One region of the Cellulosilyticum sp. genome, then DNA from elsewhere that is predicted to be linked to it. Evidence: riboswitches for the same ligand, from Rfam matches in the RefSeq annotation. Region 1 holds a riboswitch; the other holds the start of a gene.
What was found. A riboswitch is a leader RNA that binds a small molecule or an ion and turns the genes downstream of it on or off. The one in region 1 is predicted to bind tetrahydrofolate.
Positions count from the first base shown of each region.

Region 2: another riboswitch for tetrahydrofolate. It lies ahead of AC1VAQ_RS12760 (folate family ECF transporter S component); the one in region 1 lies ahead of AC1VAQ_RS10860 (folate family ECF transporter S component).

Region 1 covers NZ_CEVXFV010000022.1:3,607-11,268, reverse strand. The annotation lists gene AC1VAQ_RS10870 (magnesium transporter CorA family protein) at 395-1,300, opposite strand; gene AC1VAQ_RS10865 (bifunctional folylpolyglutamate synthase/dihydrofolate synthase) at 1,490-2,782, opposite strand; gene AC1VAQ_RS10860 (folate family ECF transporter S component) at 2,886-3,656, opposite strand; THF riboswitch at 3,757-3,853, opposite strand; gene AC1VAQ_RS10855 (methyl-accepting chemotaxis protein) at 4,029-5,498, opposite strand; gene AC1VAQ_RS10850 (hypothetical protein) at 5,658-6,233, opposite strand; gene AC1VAQ_RS10845 (DMT family transporter) at 6,319-7,215, opposite strand; gene AC1VAQ_RS10840 (DUF3021 family protein) at 7,322-7,662, opposite strand, start outside.
Region 2 covers NZ_CEVXFV010000029.1:26,791-34,452, forward strand. The annotation lists gene AC1VAQ_RS12735 (hypothetical protein) at 1-653, opposite strand, end outside; gene AC1VAQ_RS12740 (hypothetical protein) at 790-996, shown strand; gene fliB (flagellin lysine-N-methylase) at 1,058-2,230, shown strand; gene AC1VAQ_RS12750 (hypothetical protein) at 2,284-2,889, shown strand; gene AC1VAQ_RS12755 (hypothetical protein) at 2,969-3,298, shown strand; gene AC1VAQ_RS12760 (folate family ECF transporter S component) at 3,511-4,086, opposite strand; THF riboswitch at 4,158-4,258, opposite strand; gene aroC (chorismate synthase) at 4,599-5,693, opposite strand; gene tgt (tRNA guanosine(34) transglycosylase Tgt) at 5,941-7,071, shown strand; gene yajC (preprotein translocase subunit YajC) at 7,090-7,494, shown strand; gene AC1VAQ_RS12780 (GGDEF domain-containing protein) at 7,643-7,662, shown strand, end outside.

The DNA of each region.
Region 1 (7,662 bases):
AATCCAAATCAAATCTTCCTCACTCTTAATCCTATCCCCTAACTGATAACTCCCTATATCTATTTCCACCATAAATTCACCTCTTTATCTAAAATCCCTTAGCTAAGTATTTCACCTATAAATACACCCATCCCCATTTTGTATCACACATTTTTATATTTTTTATAATATTTTTATACTTTAAACTTTCCCTATTCTAGTTGTACATACTTTCTCACAACAAAAAAGGCCTCATGCTTCCCCTCGCATATCAGCCCTTACTTTTCATCACACCCTACATTCACCACTACTCCCTCTCGTCAGTATCTCTTCAAAGTGCCTGAAGCCCTCAAAAACCTTATCGGGCCCCCCATATCTTCATCAAACAGCTTCTAGCACTTTGCCTAGCCCTATACTACAAGAATTTTTTTCTTTTAAACCACCACATGCACACAACAACTACAATAACACTCACCAAAATCATTGCGGGATAACCATATTTCCACTTAAGTTCTGGCATATATTCAAAGTTCATACCATACCATCCTGTAATCAATGTTAAGGGTAAGAACAAGGTGGTTACAATCGTTAAAATTTCCATAATCTTATTTTGCTTAATATCAATTTGTGCTTGATAAACTTCTCTTATTTGAATGGCATATTCCCTTAGAAACTGTGTACTATTTTGAAGGCTTATCACATGATCACTAAAGAGTTCAAATAGTCTTAAACCATCTTCCTTAAAAAAATCACTTTCATTTTCTCGCATCTTACGGCTCATCTCTAAAAGCTGCAAGTAATAATTGTGCCATATAGATAATTCCTTCCGAAAAGCCATCATTTTATGATTAAAGTTATCTAGGCCACCATTCAGCACACTATCTTCTATCTTTGCTAATCTATTTTCCATCTCCTGTAAGTAAATAAAATCGTGACTAATTAAACTTTCTAAGAATGTATATAAAAAACTTTCAATGCAAGATTTCTTCCAAACCTTATTTTCAGCAATTTTATTTAGTAAGCTTTGTACCATTCCCGTATTATCAATAAAAATAATCCCTTTTTTTTCAATAACATAAAAGAAACGTCTTTTCTCTTTCATATTATTCTTTACAGGTATGATAAAGGTTCCCCAAAGGTATTCACTTTCTTCCTCCACTTTACAATACGTAATCTGTTCAAAGCTTCTAATTTTCCCTTGAAACGCTTGATTCTTTTGGCCTTCCCATTCCTCTAAAGACATCACCGCTACATAAGGCTGTTGTCCTTCTGTCTCATTTTCATAAACCGCCCTAAGTCTCTCCTTGATTTCATAAATCATTATTAATCACCCTACTTTATTTTGTCGCACTCTCATCTTAAATATAAGTCCAAACCCCAAACTTAATACAAAATCTTTCCACAAAAAAGGAACTAAAAAGGAGCGTAGCGACGGAGATGGAAAATGATTATTTAAACTTATCCATGCCACCCCACACCTCATTAGAAGGCTTGTCGCCTTGCGCAAAGCTTATCCTCTAAGCTCTCCTATCATATAAAGTGAGCCAAAACCAATAATTTGACTGTTTTCATGAAGCGCTGCAATTTCTAATGCTTTTTCTTTTGCCTCATGAATATTTCCTGTTTCATAAACTTCTTTACCATAGCTTTTTATTTTATTAGCTAAAGTTTCTGCATTCATTGCCCTTGGATTATGAGGTGTGGTTACTATTAAGGTCTCAAAACAAGGGGCAATAATTTCTAACATTTCATCTACTTCTTTATCCTTTAAAATCCCTACTATACCAATAGTGTAGCGTTTTTCTAATGCCGTAATTGTATCTCTTAATGCCATAATGCCATCTACATTATGCGCCCCATCAATAAAGAATAATGGCTTCTCACCTATTTTCTCAAAACGCCCCTCCCATTTCGTTTCATTCAGCGCCCTTCTTATTTGTGTTTTTCCTAACTGGACACCCTTTTCTTTTAGGACATTTAGTACCTCTAATGCAATCATGCAGTTATACACTTGATGGGCCCCAATAAGACCTAAATGATAACTTTCTCCTGCGATTTCAAAACATGTTCCGTCTTGTGTAATGCTGACTACCTTTGCAGCCTTGCAGTTTGCCTCAATGAGTTTTGCATTCTGCTGCTCACACACCTTTTGTAAGACTGTCATTACTTCTATATCTTGTGTACCTGTTACTACTAATCCGTTTTCTTTAATAATACCTGCTTTTTGAGTTGCAATACTTGTTAATGTATCGCCTAAGAAATCTTTATGATCAATCGAAATCTTAGTTATTACAGAAATTAAAGACTTCTTAATCACATTAGTACCATCTAACGCCCCTCCTAAGCCAACTTCTAGTACAACAAAGTCTACTTGCTTTTCATAGAAATACGTAAAGGCGACACCTACCATAATTTCAAAGTAAGACGGTTCATGTCCTTCAGCCTTTAAAACTTTTGCTGATTCTGTAACTTTTATGACACAAGCTAAAAAGTCCTCTTCATTAATATTTTCATTATTGATACGAATATTTTCTCTAGGTGTTACAAGATAAGGCGAATTAAAACACCCTACTTTATACCCATTTTCCTTAAGGGCATTGCTGATAAAAGCACTTGTTGAACCTTTTCCATTTGTGCCACCTATATGAATGATTTGCAATTTATCTTCAGGATTTCCTAGCCTTTCCATAAGTAAAGTAATATTCTCAAGGCCAAGACGAATACCTCCACCATTAAATACTTCTAAATATTCTAGTGCTAACTTTTCTTTCATTTTTCCTTTACCTTTCATTATTCTTTTCATTTAAAGAGGGTGTCACAATGTGGCACCCTGTTTTATATTTTCAAAGTAATTTATTAACTTTTCTTTTTCTTTACGTAGTCTCTATTTCTTAGCACAGCCTAACTTATGCAATATATCTGCTTTTTATACTTACTGGGAGTGCCTTTAAAATAATATATAAAAACATCACTTGAAGTGGAATATCTATAAGGGATTTAAATATACGTACCATTATAGATGCCATAACTGGAATATTGTACATTTGATTAAGCCATACTGGTGTACAAATAAGTTGTACCACAATGAAGTTGATAATTGTAATAAAGATAATCTTATCAATTGCATATAAGTGGTCACTCTCACTAAAGCGTTTTTGTACAAAAGCTGTTACCACGGCTAATGCTACAAGTATTATAACCATTAAAATACTTAATACAATATGAGTTGGCATCCCCATAACAGTTCCTAAGTTCTCGATTTCGTGAATACCAATAAAGTTAATATAAATAATTGCCCCTATTGCAGCCGCTATCCCTAAGCCTAGGTTAATTTTATTGAAAGATGCTGTAATCTGTCTTTTCTTAATCTGTGCAAAAATAACACCTGGAATTAAACCTACTAAAATGGAGTTAATCGTAAACCCTGGATGATAAGGTGCCCCATTACTTGTAAATAAGAATCCGATGATATCACTTAAAAAACCTGCAATAGCACCATATACACCACCAAATAAACTACCTGCTAAAAATACGGGAATACCTGATACAGAAAATCGTACAGACGGGAATCCAAATAGCGGAATATAAATCACCATACTACTTAGGACAATACTAATTGCAACAAGAAGGGCTGTTGCTGCCATAGGAAATAAGTTTGTTTTGTTACTTTTTTGCATAAAAATGCCTCCTTAAAAATTTTATAAGGAGCTGGTTTTCACAAGGAACAACGTTATTATAATAATATCGACCTACTGATATAGGCCTTTATAATAATATTGCAGTGAATGCAAGTATTGAACCGCAACCTTTAGGTTTTCGTCTATGTTCAACATTCCGTAACAATAGCACTTAACGCTCAATACTCTACCCTGCTCTGTACCTTTATTGTAGCACACTTAAGCTGCATAATCACCTATCTATATTATATAAATTTTCTTTAATTTTATACAAATTTACTGACATATATGTAAAAACCGCTAACAATCGACTGTTAGCGGTTTTTATTTACCTCATATCTAATTAATTGATTTATGTAAATGTGTTCTTAGTTAAATATATTTTTTCATTTCTGCTGCTAATTCTAGAAGTTCCTTCACATATGTACTTGCTGCTTCAGTTAACTCTACATTTGCAACTGCCATAGTTGCAACCTCCTGAGAACCTGCAGTAGTTTCTTCACTAATCGAAGAAATATCATTGATGTTTTCTACAATTTCTGTGTTTCTCTTTACAATAGTTTCCATATTTTCATCAATGATTTCTGTCTTTACATACATTGCTTTAATTGCTTCTATCATTTTATCAAACATAACTCTTGTTCTTTCAATAAGTTGTGCTTGTTCTTCAGCCACTTCACTGAGTTGCCCTACATTTTTTTCTACATCTTCAGTGCGTCTTTGTAAGTCTTTGATGATATTTGCAATATTAGCAGTAAACTCACTACTTTGAGATGCTAATTTCCCTACTTCTCCTGCTACTACAGCAAAGCCTTTACCTGCTTCTCCTGCTCTAGCACTCTCAATAGCTGCATTAAGTGATAATAAGTTCGTTTGTTCCGAAATGGCTGTAATAACTTCAACTATATCAGTAATCTGCATTGATTTTTCTTTAAAGTCTGCCATAACGACCTTCGTTTCGTTACTTATTGTATTGGTAACCTTCGCCTTTTGGCCTAATGTGCCTACAATCTTCATTCCCTCTCTAAAGTATTGTTCTGACTCTCCAAAGACCTCTTTTATCTCTCCGAATGACTGAGCTGTTACATTAATCTGATCATGTATGTTTCGTGTAATCTCTAATTGATTTTCTATGCTTTGTGCCGTTTCATTCGCACCCTCTGAAATCTGCCCGATTGCTATTGAAACATTTTCAGATGAGGCTGCTACTTGATCTACAATATCATGTACTTTTTCGCAATTAACATCTACTAATCTAGCAACTTGCAGTACGTCTGATATGAGTACCTCTTGCATTTCCTTCTCTTTTTCAATAGTTGCGAGCTTTATATCATTGTCTTCTTTAGCTAATTTAGCAACTGTCCATAACATTGCTGCAAAGCTTACACAAAGTATCCCATTAATTACTTCATTACCAATTAGTAAAGTAACATCAGCACCTGGCTGTACGAGCTTAATAAATAATATTATTAAGTCAATGCTACAAATCCCTATTAAAAGATATAATTCAACCTTTACATCATAATATAAAAAGAATATAAGCATAATGCCAAAAGCAAGTGGAAAAAGCTGCTGCCCTAATGAGCCTTTTGCAACACTTACATATAATATTAAATACGCTATCATCCCATAATATTTAAAACTTTCAAGTGCTGCATTACGCTTGAATATTAAAAGACAAATAATCATAGGTCCCATGTATAATAATATGCTTATAATAGCAGTCCCTGTATTTCGTAATGCTAAAAACTGTAGACCCACCAATAAACTTAAAAAGCTTCCTAATGCAATTCCTACTGAAACAATTAATTTATTTAATTTCATTAAGGTCTGTTCTCCCATATTCTACCCCCCTAGCTATAATTTTCTTAATTAATGACACTTTTACATAAATCCACTTTGAAATTTTACTTTTTTTACCATTTAGTGTCAAGTCAGACCTAATTAATCAACTAAAAAAAGTTATTACAGCTTTAATATTAGTGTAATAACTTCTTATCTTTATTTATTCAATTCTTTAAAAAATCCACCTACAATTTCAGCATCCTCTTTAAATTGCTTTAGCAACTGTTCGTAATCCTCTGCTTGAGGTAACAATGAAATTTCTATGCTTAATGCCGTTTTGTACATTCCCTTAAATACCTGTTCAGCACTTCGTATAGCTTCTAGAAATTTGTCACCAGGTAGTACCGTATATAAATGTTCTAGTTTTTCTAGGGTTGTTATGATACTATAGCTAAATGTTTGAATAAGTCCAGGGTCAATTTGTCTTGAAAGCTCTATATAAGAAAAAACACAGTTATATAACTCTACTAGCAATGGCTCCGGAATATGCTTAAACTCCACACGCATATATTCTTTTTTAGGCTTTCTAAATCGTCTCTTTACCTCAGGCTTTTCTACAATGTAGTAATTGTTGAAATTCATGAAATACTGTTCAAATTCCTTTTGTGTCATATTTAAATAAATCTTAAATCCTCTAAAGTAATAGATATTATCATTGAATCCATACCATGCATTTATGCGTTCACCTTTTCGTATCCCCTTATAGCTTTTAATACAAATTGCCTTAAACATAGTTCCTCCTAGAAATAATTATCATCTATTTAATGCTATCATATGTTTTAAATATACGACCTATCCACTATTGTCTTAAAATTTACTAAGCTTTTATCAAACTATTTAAAAGCATGCCTATAATAATAACAAGAAGCCCAATGATTCCTATCATAGAAGGGATGGCCCCACCTAAAATAAATATTTCTCCTAATACCGTAAAAAGGACTTCTCCTGCCTGAGTTGCCTCAACTATAGCTAAGTTATGCGCATTACTCTTTGTTAAGTCCGTTGCCTTAAAGAATAAAATAGTGGCAATAACTCCTGAGAATAAAGCGACTATGCTTGATTGCATCACCTGATTGCCACTTGGCATCCCACTTGTCATAAGTGCAACAAGTGATAAGGTAATCCAAACAGGCATACTACATAATGTCATTCCAAATACACGCTGCGTTGTAGTAAGTTCTCCATTACATACGCGCATCATTTTGCGATTTCCAAGAGGATATGCTGTGGCTGCAATTAAAATGAGTCCAATGCACACAATGGAACTTATCACATTCACTGAAGTTGCCTGTTCATACTGAATCATAGCTACACCAATTAAAATGACACAGCTATAAAGCAGACTTTTCACAGGCAATTTTTCTTTAAATAATGGTGTAAGTAATATACCCATAACAATCGTAATCTGCCAGCATCCGGCTACAAGCCATGATGGCCCAAATTTTGAAGACCATGTTAGCGGAATATAAAATAGTCCGAAACCTATACTGCTCCAAACAAACCACGCTAGAGGTGCTTGTTTAATCTTTTGAAGTACTTCTTTTACACCCTTTTGCTTTAAAACTACAATGTAAAGTAGTGGTAACATAAATATGTATCTTAAAGAAGCACTCCATAGCCAGCTTCCTCCTGATATGTTCATACTGCTATTAAGTATGAATGTAAATGCAAAAAATAAAGATGCTATGATGCCATAACCGATTGGTTTTTTCATGTTTTTCTGTCCTCACTTAATTGTCTTAATAAAATCGCAATCTGTCTGTTATCATAGCATATATAAATTTGTTGCTCAATATCTTATTATAAATCTTACTTCTAGTCTATTTTTCCTGGTTGTGATATATTTCTAATCTTCTATTCATCTCATCAGCTAATCTTTTAGACTTATAGATTGAAATCCCCCATACACTTATAAATACTAGTGCAATTAATATGAGCATTACGATAACCATTCCTAAATTATTCATATTAAACCATTCAAATATCAAGCCACATCCTAGCACAACTAGATTGATATACAGATAATAAATGATTGTTAAAATAGCTGTTAGTTTTTTAGAAAGTTCCTTATTAGGATAAACTAAACTTCCCAAAGTACATATCAATGAGCAGATTAAAATCTGCCATAATATATTGCTTGTAACTACTTCAAAGCTATAGA
Region 2 (7,662 bases), on a different contig from region 1:
AGTGAGGAATCTGAATCTTTTTGAGCTAATAAATGATAGGTAGCACTTTGAAGGTTTGCATAGGCCGTATGAGAGATGCGATTTAATTGTTCTAAGGAGGTATTTTTTAAACGCATCATCTTAAATGTAGGATAATACTGCCATTTGCTAATGTTTTGAAGTGCACAGCCAGAGCCCATATGAATAGCTTCTAATGTTTTGCCATGGGCTTCATCAACGACAAGGCCACAGTGGCCATGATGCCAGAAGGCAGAATGAGCCGCCTTAGTAAATAGAATATAGCCATTGTGATAAGGACCAAGTTCAAAACCGATTGTATCTAAGCCATTTTGGTCAATGAGTCGTTCTTCGAAGGTGACAGGAAATATATATAGCCAACGTACTTTTTTCTTCTTGAGATAGTTAGCTTGAAATTTTAGCATTTTTTCTGTAAAATGAGGCATGGTTTGAAGTTCCTGTGTAAGGGGCTTTGCAATGCCAGTTTGCGTATAAATAAGGGCATAATCTTCATCTGTAAGCGTGCTCTTTGTAAGAATAGGAGAAAGATCTATGGCATTCACGCTAGGGGTATAAAATGCATTATGCACCGTGATATAAAAAGAAGCTGTAAGGCAAAAAACAATGATTAATAAGCTATATTTTTTTAAGGACAAGATAAAGCCCCCTTATGATACGAAATATAATCATCAATAGTATTGTTACAATATATCAAAAGTTTAACACATTAGCGTATAAATTATAGATGGTTTATGATAAAATCTTAATACCAACAGTACAAGGAGATAAATAATGAGCAGTAAAGAAACATTAATTAAAGATATTTTAAGTATCCGTAGAAGATTAAGCCGTATCCCGACGGATGAAACAAGGGAAATTGAGAGATTTGAAGAGCAGCTTAGTAAATCTCTAAGACGTGTCGACCAAGTAAGTTACCTTGCAAAGAAATTTGACTATGAAGAATTAGAAGCAACTAAAGAATCTTACCAAGGTTTATAAAAAGCATTTAGGTTTATATAAGGGGCTATTACAGCCCCTTTTCTTAGGAGGAGAAAGTTTTATGAAAGGTAAAGTGATAGGGCCAGGCCAAATAAAGGACTTTAAATGTATAGGTGCAGCTTGTGAGGATACGTGTTGTGCAGGGTGGTACATTGGCATTGATGAGGCAACTTTTAAAAAGTATAAAAAAGTCAAAGATCCAGTGATGAAAAAACGCTTTGATAAAGAATTAGTTGCAAAGGGTGCATCTGTGGAACATGCAGCTAAGATTAAACTCAAAAACAATCGTTGTGCCTTTTTATCAAAAGAAGGCTGGTGTGATATTTTCACCCAGCTAGGTGAAAGTTACTTAAGTGAAACATGTACATTGTTTCCGCGTACTTTTAATGAGGTAGGCGAGCATGTGGAATATTCTATTGCCCTTTCTTGTCCAGAAGCAGCAAGAATGATTTTATTAAATGAAGCGGGCTTTAAGCTTGAAGGAGTAGAAGCACCCAATCATTATAAAGTAAGTGGAAAACTGCCTATAAACGAAAAGAAACCTCAAAAATGGCAAGACTATTTATTAGAGATTCGTAGTATATTAATGGGGCTTATTCAGAATAGAAATAAGTGCTTCTTTGAGCGATTTAGTGATGTTGAAGACTTTCTGCTTAAGTTAGATAGTGTAAGCCGTAAACAAAGTGTAAAAGAAATACAAAACCTTTTAGTAGCATATAAGGACTTAGATAAGCTACCAGCTTCTTTAAATCATCCTTTTAAAGATAAATGGAAAAACAAAGCACTAGCGCTTGTCATGAAGCTAAAAGTTTTACGTTGCGAGAAGAAATGGCCTTCAACCTTTTATGAAAATAGCTATAATGACTTGCTTGAAGGTTTAAATTTAGTAGAAAAAGATGACTTAAGGGCTGCTAAAGTGTGTCTTGAAAAAGGAGAAAAAAATTATTTGGAGCCTTTTATGAAGACACATGGCTATATTTTAGAAAATTATTTTGCAAACTATATATTTGAGCGCCTAGTACCATTAGATGGTGAAAATGTATTAGAAAGCTTAACAAAGCTTGAAATTTATAAGCATCTTATTTTTACCCATTTAATTGCTATGGGAAATGTCAAAGAAAAAATAGATGCACATGAAGTGGTGGCATTTATTCAGGCGTTTTCAAAAGTTTTTGACCACAATGAAATTTATATGTATAAGTTACTTAAGCTTGAAAAAGCATCTAAGCAGTAAATGATAAAAATACAAAGCACTAACATTTAAAGCAGTGCTAAAAAGGAGTTAATATGGAACAACAATTACAAGGCTGTACAGCAGAAGAAATCTTTGAAAAAGTAGGCGAAGGGAAAACACTTAATACAAAAAAGAATATTTTAGAATACATGGATAAAATGCGTGAACTTAGTAAAAGTGGTGCATTAGATGAAGAGCAGATTAAAGAAGTATATGAATTCATCGAAAATAACATTATGGCAATGAGTGAAACAGTTAAAGCTAATACAATTGTTTACCTCAAAAATGAACTCAAACTTAAACTTGGTAAGTTTGCAAAAGTAAGTGCTACAAAAGATAATGCTTTTATCACTTTCTTCAAACAAACTTATGAGAGTAGTGTTAAAACAAAAGAATACACATGGGTACTTGCAGACCAAACTAAAATTAGAGAACAACAGATTTTAGATACTTTAAAAACAATCAATACTTACTGTTTCAAATCAAGACTTACAGATAGTGAGAAAAAGGATATCTATCCTATGATTGAACGTATCGTTGATACTCAGAATGTAAGACTTATTAATCAAATAAGAAGTATGGAAGGGATTCGTAAAGCATTTAGAATTAAAGTTGTGGAAGAAGAGCATCGTTATAAAATTATTAAGATAAAGAGATAATAGTGAGATAGGTGGAAAGGTCCGCAGGGGCATCCACTAGTGACTAGCTGCACTCTCCGCAATTTGTGATAGTTTAAGCTTGAATATTAAAGGAACGGCAGAATTGAGTGCGTTGGAATATGATAAAAGTACTTTTAATATATTATTAGCACATCGACCTGAACTATTTGAAACCTATGTGAAAGAGGAGATGGACTTAGTGCTTACGGGACATGCACATGGCGGGCAGATAAGGCTGCCTTTAATTGGAGGACTTGTTGCACCAAATCAAGGCTTATTACCTAAATATACAAGTGGTAAGTTTGTAGAAAATGAAACAGCTATGATAGTAAGTAGAGGCATTGGCAATAGTACTTTCCCATTTAGAGTCAATAATAGACTAGAGCTGGTAGTTGTTTCATTACATTAAAAAAGACGTTCCTAATTTTGGTACGTCTTTTTTAATGCAAGAATATTTAAGATAACAGTTACAAGTATAGAGAAACCAACTAAAACCTTGAAATATGCATGTAGGTAAATAGGTTTCTCCCAATGATTTTACATGGCTCAAAACTATGAATGACTAAAATTTATAAATGTGAAATCTATATGAGGATAATGGTCAGTAAAGATCATGTACCATTAGTGTGCGATGCGTAGTTTTGTTTTTGATAAAAGTGTTTTGGTAGCCATGAGGACGATGTAGAGTAAGATAATTTCAAATGGAAGTAATGAAATATTCTTAATGAAACGTGGTCCTATGATGGCACTGATGGCATCACCGTAGAGAAGGGCGCCCCAGTAAGTATTTAGGCAAACGTTAAGGAAAATGTTAATACAGGTTTTAGCAGAGATAGTACGCCAGATGTTGCATTTGCCTTTGTAGAAGAAGAGACCATAAATTATACCACCTAAAATAGCTGTGACGGTGTAGCCTAGGAAAAACGGACCTGTTGGTTTCAAGAAGAATTTAATGAGGTTGGCAAGACCATTTCCAATACCGGCAGCAACTGGACCATAGAACATGCCCATAAGAGCTGTGACTAGGAAACCAATACCGATTTTAAGTGTTGGGGTGATTTGAAAACTAGTGACATAAGAAACTACAACGCTTAAAGCGATGAGCATAGAAAGACCCGTTAAAGAGCGGGTGTTTGTAAGTTCTTTATAAGAGCCTACAAAAGAATCTTTAAGATTTGAAAATAATTTATTGTTCATAGCAGATACCTCCTTGTCTAAAATTTGCTGTACAAGATCTATAGGTAACTACTACCAATTCTTGAAGATGTAACAGCGGGATGCGGTGAATAAATCGCAAGCTTAAAAACTTTTCGTTCCGTTAGCAACTCCCCGTCTAATGGACACTTAACGTAAATTCACCTACTCTGCGTATGCCAGTTTATTATAGCAGATAAATGATTAAAATAAACCATAAAATTATAAAAATTAATTAAAAATGAATAATTTTGTTTATTTTAAAATAATTAATTGATAATAAGGCAGAATTTATTGCATATTATCCATAAACTTTTTGGAGTATATAATAATAAGGTGTTTCTAGTATGCTGAATATATAGTCCTGATTTCCACTGAAGGAACATATATTCTTCACCATTAATTTTTTTAGGGTATAAGTGCTGGCTGTTTAATCATTTTCATGCAGATTAATTTTAAAGGAGTGTTATGAAATAAGATGAATATTTCATAACACTCCTTTAGCATCAATAAGTTTAAGTTAACTTTAAGATATTATTCATATTTGACCCAAGGTTGCAGAGAATAAGATCTGCAAGGGCAATAGCTGCCATAGATTCTACGACAACTACGGCACGAGGCACGATGACAGGATCATGGCGTCCTGTGATTTCAATAGTTGTTTCTTCTAAATTTTTAGTGATGGTGTGCTGCATTTGAGCAATAGAAGGCGTTGGTTTAAAGTGCGCTTTAAAGAAAATGTCACTACCATCGGACATGCCGCCTAAGATGCCGCCAGAATGATTGGTTGTTTTACTTACTTTGCCATCTTTGATGCAAAAGGCATCGTTATACTGTGAACCTAAAAGCTTAGAGGCTTCTATGCCACTACCAACTTCGAAAGCTTTGACACCACCGATTCCCATGATTGCATAAGCTAGGGAGGCATCAAGTTTGTCAAAGACTGTTTCACCGATGCCAGCAGGAACGCCGCTAATGATACATTCTACACTACCACCAACGGAATCTTTTTGACTACGCATTTGTGCAATGAAATCAAGAGCTTTTTCTGCTGTTTTATTGCTTGGCATGTTTACAGGATTTTCTCTAGCCTCTAGAAGGTTGAAATCATCCTCGCTTACTTCAATAGGGCCTATAGAGCGGGTGTAAGCCGTAACAGAAATACCAAGTTCTGCAAGGAAGCGCTTAGCTACAGCGCCAGCAGCTACTCTAGCAGCTGTCTCACGGCCAGAAGAACGGCCACCTCCACGATAATCTCTAATGCCATATTTTTGATCAAATGTATAATCTGCATGGGAAGGACGGTAAACATCTTTTATATTGCTATAATCATGAGATTTTTGATTGGTATTGCGAATAAGGAGAGCAATAGGCGTACCAGTCGTAACGCCTTCAAAAGTGCCAGAGAGTATTTCAACAAGGTCATCTTCTTTGCGCGTTGTCCCAATTTGCCCATTGCCAGGCTTTCTCCTATCCATATTCTTCATAATATCTTCTAATGAAATCGGTATATTAGAGGGGCAACCGTCAATGGTAACTCCTAAGGCAGAGCCATGGGATTCACCAAAGGTAGAAACTCGAAATATTTTACCGAAAATTGAACCAGACATATAAATGCTCCTTTCTTAAAATAATAGTAAATAAAGATAATTTTAACACAATCCCCTATAAATCTTCAATGAGAAGTGTTTATAATAATAATAAATGTTCATAATAAAAGTATTATAATAACATAGATGTTAGTAAGTACTGTTAGTAGGTATTAGAAAAATGTTAAAAATAAAGGGGCAATTGTTGAAAAAATAGGTAATTTCTTGTACACTATATTTTAGAGTATAAAAAGATTGGAGATACTAGATGTATGAATTACTAAAGGTAGAAGGCCGTGCAAAAAGAGGACGCTTTCATACACCACATGGTGTGATTGAAACGCCTGTTTTTATGAATGTTGCTACAGTAGCAGCAATTAAAGGGGCACTTTCTACAGAAGACTTAGAAAGAATTGGCACACAAGTTGTTTTATCAAACACTTATCATTTACATTTAAGACCAGGGGATAAACTAATCAAAGAATTAGGTGGACTTCATAAGTTCATGGTATGCGATCGCCCAATCCTCACAGATTCAGGCGGATTTCAAGTATTTTCCCTTGCAGCAATGCGTAAGATTAAAGAAGAAGGTGTATACTTTTCTTCACATATAGATGGTAGAAAGATTTTCATGGGACCAGAAGAAAGTATGCAAATACAATCTAACATTGGTTCAACGATTGCTATGGCATTTGATGAATGCCCACCAGCGCTTGCAGATCGTAACTACATTATTCCATCTGTAGAACGTACGACAAGATGGCTTAAACGTTGTATGGTAGAAATGGACCGCCTAAACAGTCTTGAAGATACAGTCAATAAACAGCAAATGCTTTTTGGTATTAACCAAGGGGGCGTACTTCCAGATATTCGTATTGAGCATGCAAAAGTGATTCGTGAGTTCGATCTTCCAGGCTATGCTGTAGGTGGACTTGCAGTAGGTGAATCACATGAAGAAATGTACAATGTGCTTGAACATGTAGTACCATATCTTCCACAAAATAAACCGACTTACCTTATGGGTGTAGGGACACCAGAAAATATCTTAGAAGCAGTAGAACGTGGAATAGACTTCTTCGACTGCGTATTACCAGCTAGAAATGGTCGTCATGGACATGTTTACACTAACCAAGGGAAACTTAATTTATTCAACCAAAAACATGAAAATGATATGACACCAATTGCAGAAGATTGTCAATGTCCAACATGTCAGAAGTATAGTAAAGCTTATATTAGACATTTATTAAAAGCAAAAGAGATGTTAGGTATGCGTTTATGTGTTATGCATAACCTATATTACTTCAACAATCTTATGACAGAAATTAGAGAAGCGCTAGACAAAGGCGAATTTGCTAAATATAAGAAAATGCGTCTAGAAGGATATAAACAAAACAAATAATAAACGGAGGAATCAAAAATGAGCACAGTTTTATTAACAACAGCCGGTGGCGGTATGATGGGTATTGGTGTAACGATTGCGTATATGGCAGTATTCTTTGGAATTATGTGGTTCTTAATCATTAGACCACAAAGAAAAAGAGAAAAAGAAGTTGCAAGCATGCAAGATAGTATTAAAGTAGGTCAATACGTACTTTTAAATTCAGGTGAATATGGTAAAGTTGTAGATATCATTAATGATTTATTCATTATTGAATTTGGTCTTAACAAAAGTGTACGTATTCCTGTTAAAAAAGTTGCTGTAGCAGCAGTTCAAGAACCAAATCTTTCAGTAGGTAAAAAAGCTGAAGATGAAAATACAGAATATGAATATGTTGAAGTAGAAGTTGAAGTAGACGAAAACGGTAACGAAATTAAAAAATAATACCAAAAAGGATTACTGCATTTAATTATGTAGTAATCCTTTTTTACATTTATACAAAAGAATTAGCATTTAAAACAAATATAATATAAATTTCAGGAAAAAACTGGTATAATATGATGCGAAAATATAGCCGGAGGAGATTAGCTTGATGAGGAGAGTGACAGAAAA